DNA from 3 places in the Chryseobacterium sp. GTID13 genome. Region 2 is predicted to be linked to each of the others. Evidence: riboswitches for the same ligand, from Rfam matches in the RefSeq annotation. Region 2 holds a riboswitch; each other region holds the start of a gene.
What was found. A riboswitch is a leader RNA that binds a small molecule or an ion and turns the genes downstream of it on or off. The one in region 2 is predicted to bind S-adenosylmethionine.
Positions count from the first base shown of each region.

Region 1 (3,286 bases), 670 kb from region 2:
CCAGGTTATTATAAAATTTATACAATTCCTGGTAGGCATAGTACAGAGAGGATCCGTTAGGTCTTCGTAATTTATCATTCCCCTGGCCACCATAGCTGGCACGCAGAGTCAGCTGATTGAATATATTTAAATCCTTAATAAAATCTTCATTTGAAATTTTCCATGAACCTCCCACTGACCAGAACTTCCCCCATCTGTTATCAGCAAAGAACCTTGAAGAACCGTCTGCCCTTCCGGATAATGATAAAAAGTAAGTATTATTAAAATCATATTCCGCTCTTCCCAGAAAACTCAACAAAGAAAATTTGTCACTGTTACCACTAAAGCTCCCCAATAAAGCAGCTGCATCAGGCTCATAATAATAAGGAAGAGAAAACTGGCTTCTGGAGCCGGATATCGTCTGATAATCATATTTGTAGAACTCCTGCCCTCCCAGAACATTCAAGTGGTGTTTTCCGAACTTTTTATCAAAAGTCAGAATATTACTGGTGGTATAAGATAATGTTCTGCTGTTGGATTTCGTTACAGAACCTCCAATTTCACTTCCTTCCCCGAGAAGCGGATTAGAGTAGTAATGACCGTTATAATTCACCAGATCAACGGAAAAGCTGGTTTTAAATTTCAGTTCCGGAAGGAAAATAAACTCTAGAAAACCCTTCCCGGAGAAGTTGTCCTCTTTATTTTCGTTCTTGTCCAAAGGTAATGTTGCTGCAGCATTCTGGTTCTGCAATGCGCTGGTAGGTCTGTATTTCCCGAAATCATAAACCCGGTTTCCTTCTGCATCCAACACATAACTTCCATCTGCATTTCTTTCATAATACGGATAGAAAGACGGAATAACCCTGGCTGCATTGATGATATTGTCAGTTCTCGAGTCTGAAGATGGCGGCGCATTCTGGATACTGTTGGTATAGCTTAAATTGGCCCCTGCATTCAGCCATTTCTTTACTTCTGAATTAATTTTTAACCTCGTGGAAAATTTCTGAAATCCGGATTCAATGGCAATTCCTTTATCGTCAAGATATCCTAACGAAAAGAAATAATTGCTTTTCTCACTGCCTCCGCTGATATCAAAATCTACCTGGCTTCTGGAAGCTGTTCTCTGAAGAATATCTCTCCAGTCATCATTCCACAAAGCTTTTGCTCCAGGAACAAGCTTTCCGTCTGTCCCTACCGGGTTGGGAAAACCGGCTCCGTAAGGATTGATTCCCAAAGCAGTTGTCAGGTTATCACTCGCCATCTGTGCTGCCTGCTGTGAGCTGATCTGCCCCGATTTATAACCGTTTCTCAATGCTTCCCAATAAAGCTGGAAATACTGATCGGTGCTTACCTGCTTATAATCCTTTACCGCTCTGTTGGAAAATCCCTGGCTGATATTAAAATTGATCCTGGATTCTCCTTTCTTACCGGATTTTGTTGTGATGATAATAATTCCGTTAGCTCCCCTTGAACCGTATAATGAACTTGCGGTGGCATCTTTCAAAACACTGATGGATTCAATATCATTAGGGCTGATGGAATTGATGTTTCCGTCAAAAGGAATCCCGTCTACCACATACAATGGATCACTTGAAGCACTTATAGAGCCAATTCCTCTTATTCGTACAGAAGCGGTAGAACCCGGCTGTCCGGAGGCACTTACTGCCTGGATCCCCGGAACCTGCCCTTCCAGCGCTTTTGTAATATTGGTAACCGGCCTATTGTTGATTTTATCACTGGATATGGTAGCTACTGAACCGGTATAACTTGTTCTTTTAGCCTTACCATAAGCAATGACAACCACTTCATCGATTTCCTTTTCGTTAACCGTATCTTTCTTAGTTTGGGTCTGAGCCTGTACGCCCATTATTCCTAAGAAAAATATAGCAACAGGTGGAACCCAAACCTTAGAATTAATTAAATTTTTACTAATCATAATCAATTTTATTTATCATATATTTAAAAAATACCCTTTGCGGAAAAGACAGCAAAGGGCATCGCTCAATACGATAAACCAAGTGCTTATTTTTCCTTTATAGGCTGAATGTAACACCTTGCTCTGGGCAGGTTGTTAAGATTTCACAGGGTCAGTTCCCTCCATCTTTCTTTATAAGCCGATCGAAATATGTCTGCAAATCTAAAAACAATTAGTCCACAAAACAAGTAGACTTTAAATTTTATTATGAAATATTTTCAAAAATTAACTTAAATTTCATCTAAAACCCCAATAAATAAGCACTTACAAATATTACATAATTGTTAAATATGAGAAATATCATTAATAATACTTGAATTAATATTTTATTCTAATAAGTATCGGAAAATAAAAAATGACGCTGTTAGCGTCATTCTATGTTGCAATCAAATTTAAATCATTTAATACAGTCTCTGAATGGATACGAAGACTTCCAATGTATTATCTAAGTTGTTTGAATCTGTAGTAGTATTACCATTACCAGCACTGGTGAAAGATTTATTATCTATACGCAGTGCATAATAAACTCTATACCATTTGTTATCCGCAGTAGTAATGTCAAAAGTTACCGTTTCGTTTCTACCATAAGTAAGATATACGCCATCATCAAACTGAGCATAATTATTTGGAAAGACTAACAGATTGGCTCCATGTGAGTCACCGGTATGGGTAGATACTTCAGAAACCCATACTTTTGCATTGGCTGCAGTGATATTGTAGAGACGGGGATCAAAATTCGTACTCGCGCCACTGGAATCAAATGCATTGGGAGCAGTAATAAAAGCATCGACCCTGAAAGTATTGTTGATTACCGGAAGATCATTAAGAAACTGGCTTAAAAGAAATGATGCTGTTTTGCGCGGAATTGAAGAATGGTAATATACCAGCTCCCCAGGAGCAATTACTGCTCCTGCTCCCACCGTTGCACTACAGCTCTGTCCACCGATGTTGATTGCAAAGGTGGTAAGTGTAGGACTGGAAACAGTAGGCACACCCGATACTGTATAGCTAAGAATTCCCGAACCTACATTGAAATTTCCGGCAGCCAGTGTTGCAGTAAGCCCGTTTACAGGTCCCACAGTCTGTGCCGCATAAACTCCACCGTTCCCTCCGGTATAGGGAACAGTCATTGTTCCCGTATAAGGTGTTCCGGCAGTATAAGTTCCCGGTGAAAGCGTCACCCCGTTACAGGTAATAGAGCCTAAAGTTCCGGGAGCAAGAGAGCCATTGTTAAATGTTCTCCATTCTGTACCGTTCCAGAATACATAGCCTACATAACCGAGTCCTCCGGTTCCTACATTATACACAAGCAGTCCCGCAGCAGGTGAAGGT
Region 1 covers NZ_JAOCMB010000002.1:851,276-854,561, reverse strand. Annotated here, with positions in the region: gene N4G44_RS04240 (SusC/RagA family TonB-linked outer membrane protein) at 1-1,915, opposite strand, end outside; SAM riboswitch class I at 1,999-2,095, opposite strand; gene N4G44_RS04235 (hypothetical protein) at 2,356-3,286, opposite strand, start outside.
Region 1: linked by a shared signal. The riboswitch ahead of N4G44_RS04240 (SusC/RagA family TonB-linked outer membrane protein) and the one ahead of N4G44_RS00875 (TonB-dependent receptor plug domain-containing protein) in region 2 are both predicted to bind S-adenosylmethionine.

Region 2 (3,286 bases):
ATGGGGCTCTGAAACCGGTTCCTACAGCTGCCCGTATTGCATAGTCTTTTATGAATTCGTACCTCACTGCCAGCTTGCCGTTCAAGGTATTTCCGAAATCTGAATAATTTTCAAATCTTCCTGCAAGGTCTATATTTAATTTTTTAGCTAAATCATAGGAAACATCTGCATAAACGGCTGTAGAATGTCTTGATTTTTTCAGTGCATTATCCGGCGAAAAACCAATAAAAGATTGTGAGCCTCCGTTTCCCTCCACTTCAGATCCCGGAACTGCAGGATTTCCATTGATATCATAGCGGGTGTAAGAGGCTTCATCTCCCGGTTTGATCTGATACTGTTCAAAACGGAATTCTCCTCCAAAGGCTACATTAAACTGATTGATATTCTTAGAAACATCAAGATTAATAGTATTTTGAAGGAAACTGTGTGCTCCTGCATAAAAACTTGTAGGAGATTTTACCCCCAATGAAGCATTGTTGGTATGGTCTACATTATAATTGAAGGTATTGCTTCCGAATGTATTGCTTAAATCGAGCAGCCAATTGTTGACATTATATTTGGCTCCCACGGCATAAGAAAAATCGTACACCTGCGATCCCAGAACAGGCTGAAAACCATTTGGGTAAATAGCAGCCACCACATTATCTGTTTCTCCCGGCAACCTCCTGAAACCGAAGCCTTTTCCTTCTTTAATGCTGAAACCTCCGAAGGAATACAGTTTAAAGCTATCACTGAACGGATATTCGGAGTTAAAAAACAATTGGGCCTGCCTGATCTGTGCGTCTCCGATCTGGAAATTAAAATCATCCCGGTTGAGCCCTCTTTCTTTTATAATCCTGTCGTCTTCTGCTCTTGCTGCCTTCGGATCATCTGCAAACTCATACGCAAAATTACTTCCGAAGATATCAAGATCGTGGTTTTGGGTTCTGGTGGTTTTTCCTCTGTGGCTTAATTGTAATGAAAGATTCACATAGCTGTCTTTCTTTCCGAGGGAAGATCCGTAGTTGATTCCGGCCTGGTAGGTTTCCCCGTCATTTCTTCCGCTGATTCCGTAGGATGCTGTTGCCGAAGCTCCGATATCTTTTTTAAGGATGATATTTACCACTCCCGCAATGGCATCGGAACCATATTGTGCAGCGGCTCCGTCTCTTAGCACTTCAATCCTGTCAATAGCAATTACCGGAATCGTGCTGAGGTCTGTCCCGACAGATCCGTTCCCTACTGTATTCTGATAATTGACCAGTGAAGTGGTATGTCTTCTTTTTCCATTGACGAGCACCAATACCTGATCAGGGCCCATTCCTCTCAAAGTCACCGGATCAATATGTTCTGTTCCGTCGGAAGCTGACTGTCTTACGGAATTGAAGGAAGGAATCACATAATTCAGAAGATCCTGAACTGTCGTCTGCGGGGCAGATTTCTGTAGTTTTTCTATATTGATAACATCTACGGGAACCGGTGTTTCCAGTTTGGTTCTTTTGGCATTCCGGTTTCCTACAATAATTACATCTTCGATCTGGGTTCCTTTTTCCTGCTCCTGGGCATTAACCAAAACAGCTCCCAGCAGGATAACAGACAGGCTTAATTTTTTCATCTTTGTCCTTGTAAATTAATCATAAATATTTCCCACGGACCTCATCCGCAGCTATAAAAGACTTCAAGAAATGGAATTACTGTCAGAATATTGACTTTTCTCATCTTCCCCATACCGGGTTGGAATTAGCACCTTTACACTTTTTAGAGCCGTGCAGGTTGCTAAGGTTTCATAGGGCCAAATCCCTCCACCTTTCTTGATAAATCTACTGCAAAAGTAGACTAATATTTTTAATTTTCAAAAAAGAGGTTTATATTTTCTATGCTGTCAATAAAAAAGAGGGACAATCTATCATTATCCCTCTTTTTTTATTTGATGATCATCTTCTGGATGGCCATGCCTGTTTCAGACCTCAGATGAACCAGGTAGGTTCCCGGAGGATAACTGGCTTTCAGTTCATAGGTTCCACTTTCATTATTAAGCTTGAACGAATCTATTTTCTTCCCGCTCATATCAAAAATGGAAATTTCCCCATTTTTAACTTTGTGATAAACGAGTTTTGCCAAACCGTTCTTTACAGGATTATCTGCAATCTGAAGGGATAGTTTGTTAGCCGCATTCACATCAGATGTTGACAAGGCTCCTGCATAATTTCCAAAAATACGGAACTCACCCGGCTGCAGTGTAATAGGAGCAGTGGTAGAGGCAACAGTGGAAACAGAGTTATCCATCAGATTCTGCCATTGTCCTGTATAAGGAAAATAAGGAACTACATTCTGTGCAGAAGTAGTATAATTGCCCAAAACAACGATGTTCTTCACGCCTGCTATTGAATTGTCATATACATAAATCCTTGTAATTAAACCTTCAGGATCATTCGCAAGGTTATTCGATTCTACACTATATGTTTTTGATTTGAAAACAGGATAAGTATTTCTGATATTGATAATTTTGGCCCAGGTATCATACACTGATTTTCTGTTCGCATTGGTATCATATCCTAAAGTAAAGGCAACAGGCTTTTCATCGGTTCTGCATCCGCTGCTGATCGTACCGTCTGCACATCGGTTGATACTGAATTCATAGCCAAGCTCTCCAAACTGCCAGATCATTTTCGGACCGGGAATCGTAAAGAATGTGGCTCCGAAAGTTTTCATTCTTTCAAGGGCCGTATTCAGGTTAGTTACATTGTAAGCTCCGTTAGAAGCACCATACGCAAGGTTTTTAAACATTAATCTTTCTTCATCATGACTTTCTCCATAACCCACCGCAGACATATTAGTGAAGCCGTGAAGGGTATGATTCATCCTGTCGTAGTTGCTGTTTTCCTTGTAGCCCATTGTGTTTTGGTTGTAAGGATCAGTCTGTTTGTTCCAAAGCATTACTCCTTTTCCTTCGGCAATTCTGTAATTCGCCCACTGCTGTTCTTCTGCATCTGTTCCTAAATGCTCGAAAATCATGTAGGAATTCGGGTCTATTGCCCACTGCTTGTCAGCATAATTCTTCATAATATCTACCCTGTCCTGCTGGTAAGCATTGGTACAGGTTTCATCGTTTTCAGAGCAGCTTTGGGTAAATCCTTTGGTAAGGTCCCAACGGAATCCGTCGATATGATATTCCGTCAGCCATTGCTGAAGGCTTCTTTCAACATAATATTGTGTAGCCGGACTGGTATGGTTAAAGTCATTAAATACGTTATAAGAATGCTTCGGAACCTGGTTAAAATAAGGGTTATTGGCAGCAATATCACCA
Region 2 covers NZ_JAOCMB010000002.1:177,186-180,471, forward strand. Annotated here, with positions in the region: gene N4G44_RS00875 (TonB-dependent receptor plug domain-containing protein) at 1-1,594, opposite strand, end outside; SAM riboswitch class I at 1,692-1,800, opposite strand; gene N4G44_RS00880 (alpha-amylase family glycosyl hydrolase) at 1,903-3,286, opposite strand, start outside.

Region 3 (3,286 bases), 800 kb from region 2:
GTCGAAAGCCCCGATATTATCCAGACCAAGAAAACCGCCGCCAAAAATATTTTTACCGTTTTTATCCTTCCGGTTCACCCACCATGTAAAATTCAGGAGAAGCTTCTGGAATACTTTTTCAAGGAATAAAAGATCAGGCTTGCCATTTTGTTTTTCATCAATTTTGAAAACCCTGAAGCAGGACCATGCGTGTACCGGTGGATTCACATCGCTCAGATTCCATTCATAGGCAGGAAGTTGGCCGTTCGGATGCATATACCATTCTTTGGTTAAAAGTAAAAGCTGACCTTTGGCAAATTCCGCATCAATGATAGAAAAAGGAACACAGTGAAATGCCAGATCCCAGGTCGCATACCAGGGATATTCCCACTTATCGGGCATAGAAATAATGTCCTTGTTGTGAAGGTGGTTCCACTCTGTATTTCTTACATACTCATTAAAATTTCTCGGAGCTTCATGATTCGGATCACCTTTAAGCCATTTTCCTACGTTGTAATGATAAAACTGCTTATTCCACAGAAGGCCTGCAAATGCCTGCCGCTGAACATTCCTTTCATCCTCATTCGTTGTTTCGCTCTGGACTTCGCTGTAGAATTCATCTGCTTCGGCAATTCTTGTGCTGAAAATTTCGTCAAAATTTTCAAAAGGCTCATCAGTTTCATCAGGACACAGCCTGAAATCAAAAACTTTGGATTGTCCTGCGCCTACCATTTCATCAATGATAAAAGAAGCTTTGGTACCTCTTTTTTCCGGATTTACCGTATTGCTTCCATAAATGATATAGTCATTGATTCCGTCTTTAAAATAGGTATTACCCGGATAAGGAGCGCCATATAGTTTAGGTGTATTGGTTTCATTTTCGCAGAAAGCACTCTGGGCAGCCCTGTTTCTTGAATAGAACTTTTTGATTGAAATACTGTCATGGTTAACATCTATGCATCCGTCATACGCAGCATTCATCTGGCCTTTATAGGTGTTATATCCCCATTTCCAGTTATTTCTGAACCAGGCAGTTGGTGCTAGGACAATGGGAGCATCCTCATTACTCCTGTTATGAACAGTTACCCTTGCAAGAATATCATTGTGGTCGCCTTTACAGTATTCAATGAAAATATCAAAATATTCATCATTGTCAAAAATTCCTGTATCAAACAGCTCATATTCAGGTTCCTTTTTGCTTCTTCTGCCGTTCTCCGCAACAATATCATCATAAGGAAATGCATTGATAGGGTATTTGTACACCATTTTCATATAACTATGCGTAGGTGTATTATCTAAATAATAAAAGATTTCTTTGATGTCTTCCCCGTGGTTACCCTGAGGATTGCTTAATCCAAAAAAACGCTCTTTTATGATCTTATCTTTTTTGTTCCAAAAGGAAAAGGCAAAACAGAAAATCTGTTTCACATCGGAAATCCCCGCAATCCCTTCTTCACCCCATCGGTAAGTATAACTTTCTGCGGTATTGTGGTTGGCATAATTCCAGGCATTTCCGTTCGGGCTGTAATCTTCACGTACATTTCCCCATTGCCGGTTACTGACGTATGGCCCCCAGTTTTTCCATTTGGAATCTTGTAATCTTTCTTTTTCAACAGTCATATTTCATCACTTTTCAAATACGAAGTTAGTTTTTTTGAAAAAAAATTCCAATTCTTTCCATCTGAATAATTATTAATATACTATTGGAACACTTACTATTACTGGTTTTTTTGATATTAAATATTTTTTTTGAAAAAATTAAAAGAAAAAACATATCTTTGCAGTGCGTTCATTCAAATATTGAAAATGTTATCAAGAAAGGTTGAGGGATTAGACCCTATGAAACCTTAGCAACCCTTTGTGCAAGCAGAGAAGGTGCTACGTTCTACCAATTTATTTTGGACAGATAACTCACTGAAGTTCTTTTCAGCCATTTCCTGTGGCATTTTCAATTGTATTAAAATAATAGAATTGAAAACAGAACTAAACTATATTAATCTTTCGTATCAAACCCATTCCCAAAAGGAATACCATATCCCGCTGACTTATCAGATCTTCGGGCCAGACTTGTTTTCAGCTCCCGTTATACTGGTCAATCATGCTTTGACCGGAAATTCAAATGTTTCCGGAGAAAAAGGATGGTGGAAGCAGTTGATCGGAGAAAATCAGGTCATTGATACCAATAAGTATACTGTTCTGTGTTTCAATATCCCCGGAAACGGATTTGATGACTTTTTAATTGACGAATACGAAGATTTCACCCCTTCGGATATTGCTGAAATATTCCTGAAAGGTCTTGAAACTTTATATATCAAAAATTTATACGCCATTATCGGAGGCTCTCTCGGAGGTGGAATTGCATGGGAAATGCTTGCCAAGCAGCCGCAGCTGGCGGAAATTTTTATTCCCATTGCCTGCGATTCCAAAACCCACGACTGGCTTCATGCACAGTGCCTGGTTCAGAAATTCCTCTTAAACGGAAATGATGAACCTCTGCAGAAAGCAAGAATCCATGCGATGCTGTGCTACAGAACTCCTCAATCTTTAAACGACAGATTTCAAAATAGATACGATCCGGAAAAACAGAGATTAGAATCTGAAGACTGGCTCGTTTATCACGGAAATTCATTAAACGAAAGATTTAGTTTGAAAGCTTATAAGCTAATGAATCATTTGCTGATGAATATCAATACCGAAAAAAGCAACAAGAAAAGATCAGCGCCCGAATGCACCTTATTGCTGTAGACACCGATCTGTTTTTCCCGGCATCAGAAATCCGAATGTGCTTTCAGCAGCTGAAAGAGGAAAACAAAGAGGTTTTTTACCACGAAATACAGTCAATTCACGGGCATGATGCCTTCCTGATGGAATATAAACAATTAAATACAATCATAAAAAATATTTTGTAGAATGAGAAATGCTAACGAAATAAAGTTTTTAAAGAACAGATCAATTATCAAATTTGAAGGAGAAGATTTCCTGGGTGAAATCGGGATCGACGGAAGAATTTTTAAGGCGCTTACTTTGGCACGCATAAGTGTGGGAGTGATCTCTCAGCAGGCTATTGAAAACGGGATATCTATCCTGGTGAATGAAGCGGATGCAGAAAAAGCAGTTACCTGCCTGATTGATGAATTTGAAGCCGAAAGAAAGTCAGGCAAAGTTTCACAGATTTACAGCATTAATAATGTTTCCGTGCTTGGATTCGTAGCGGAAGATTTCAATAAAGTCCTTGCAGAGCTGGCAAGAAACAATGTATTCCCACTGCTTTTAAACCAGGTGGCAGCAGAAAAAAGAGTCAATATCG
Region 3 covers NZ_JAOCMB010000002.1:979,866-983,151, forward strand. Annotated here, with positions in the region: partial or broken gene N4G44_RS04940 (MGH1-like glycoside hydrolase domain-containing protein) at 1-1,599, opposite strand, end outside; SAM riboswitch class I at 1,786-1,892, shown strand; partial or broken gene N4G44_RS04945 (alpha/beta fold hydrolase) at 1,951-2,888, shown strand; gene N4G44_RS04950 (ACT domain-containing protein) at 2,890-3,286, shown strand, end outside.
Region 3: linked by a shared signal. The riboswitch ahead of N4G44_RS04945 (alpha/beta fold hydrolase) and the one ahead of N4G44_RS00875 (TonB-dependent receptor plug domain-containing protein) in region 2 are both predicted to bind S-adenosylmethionine.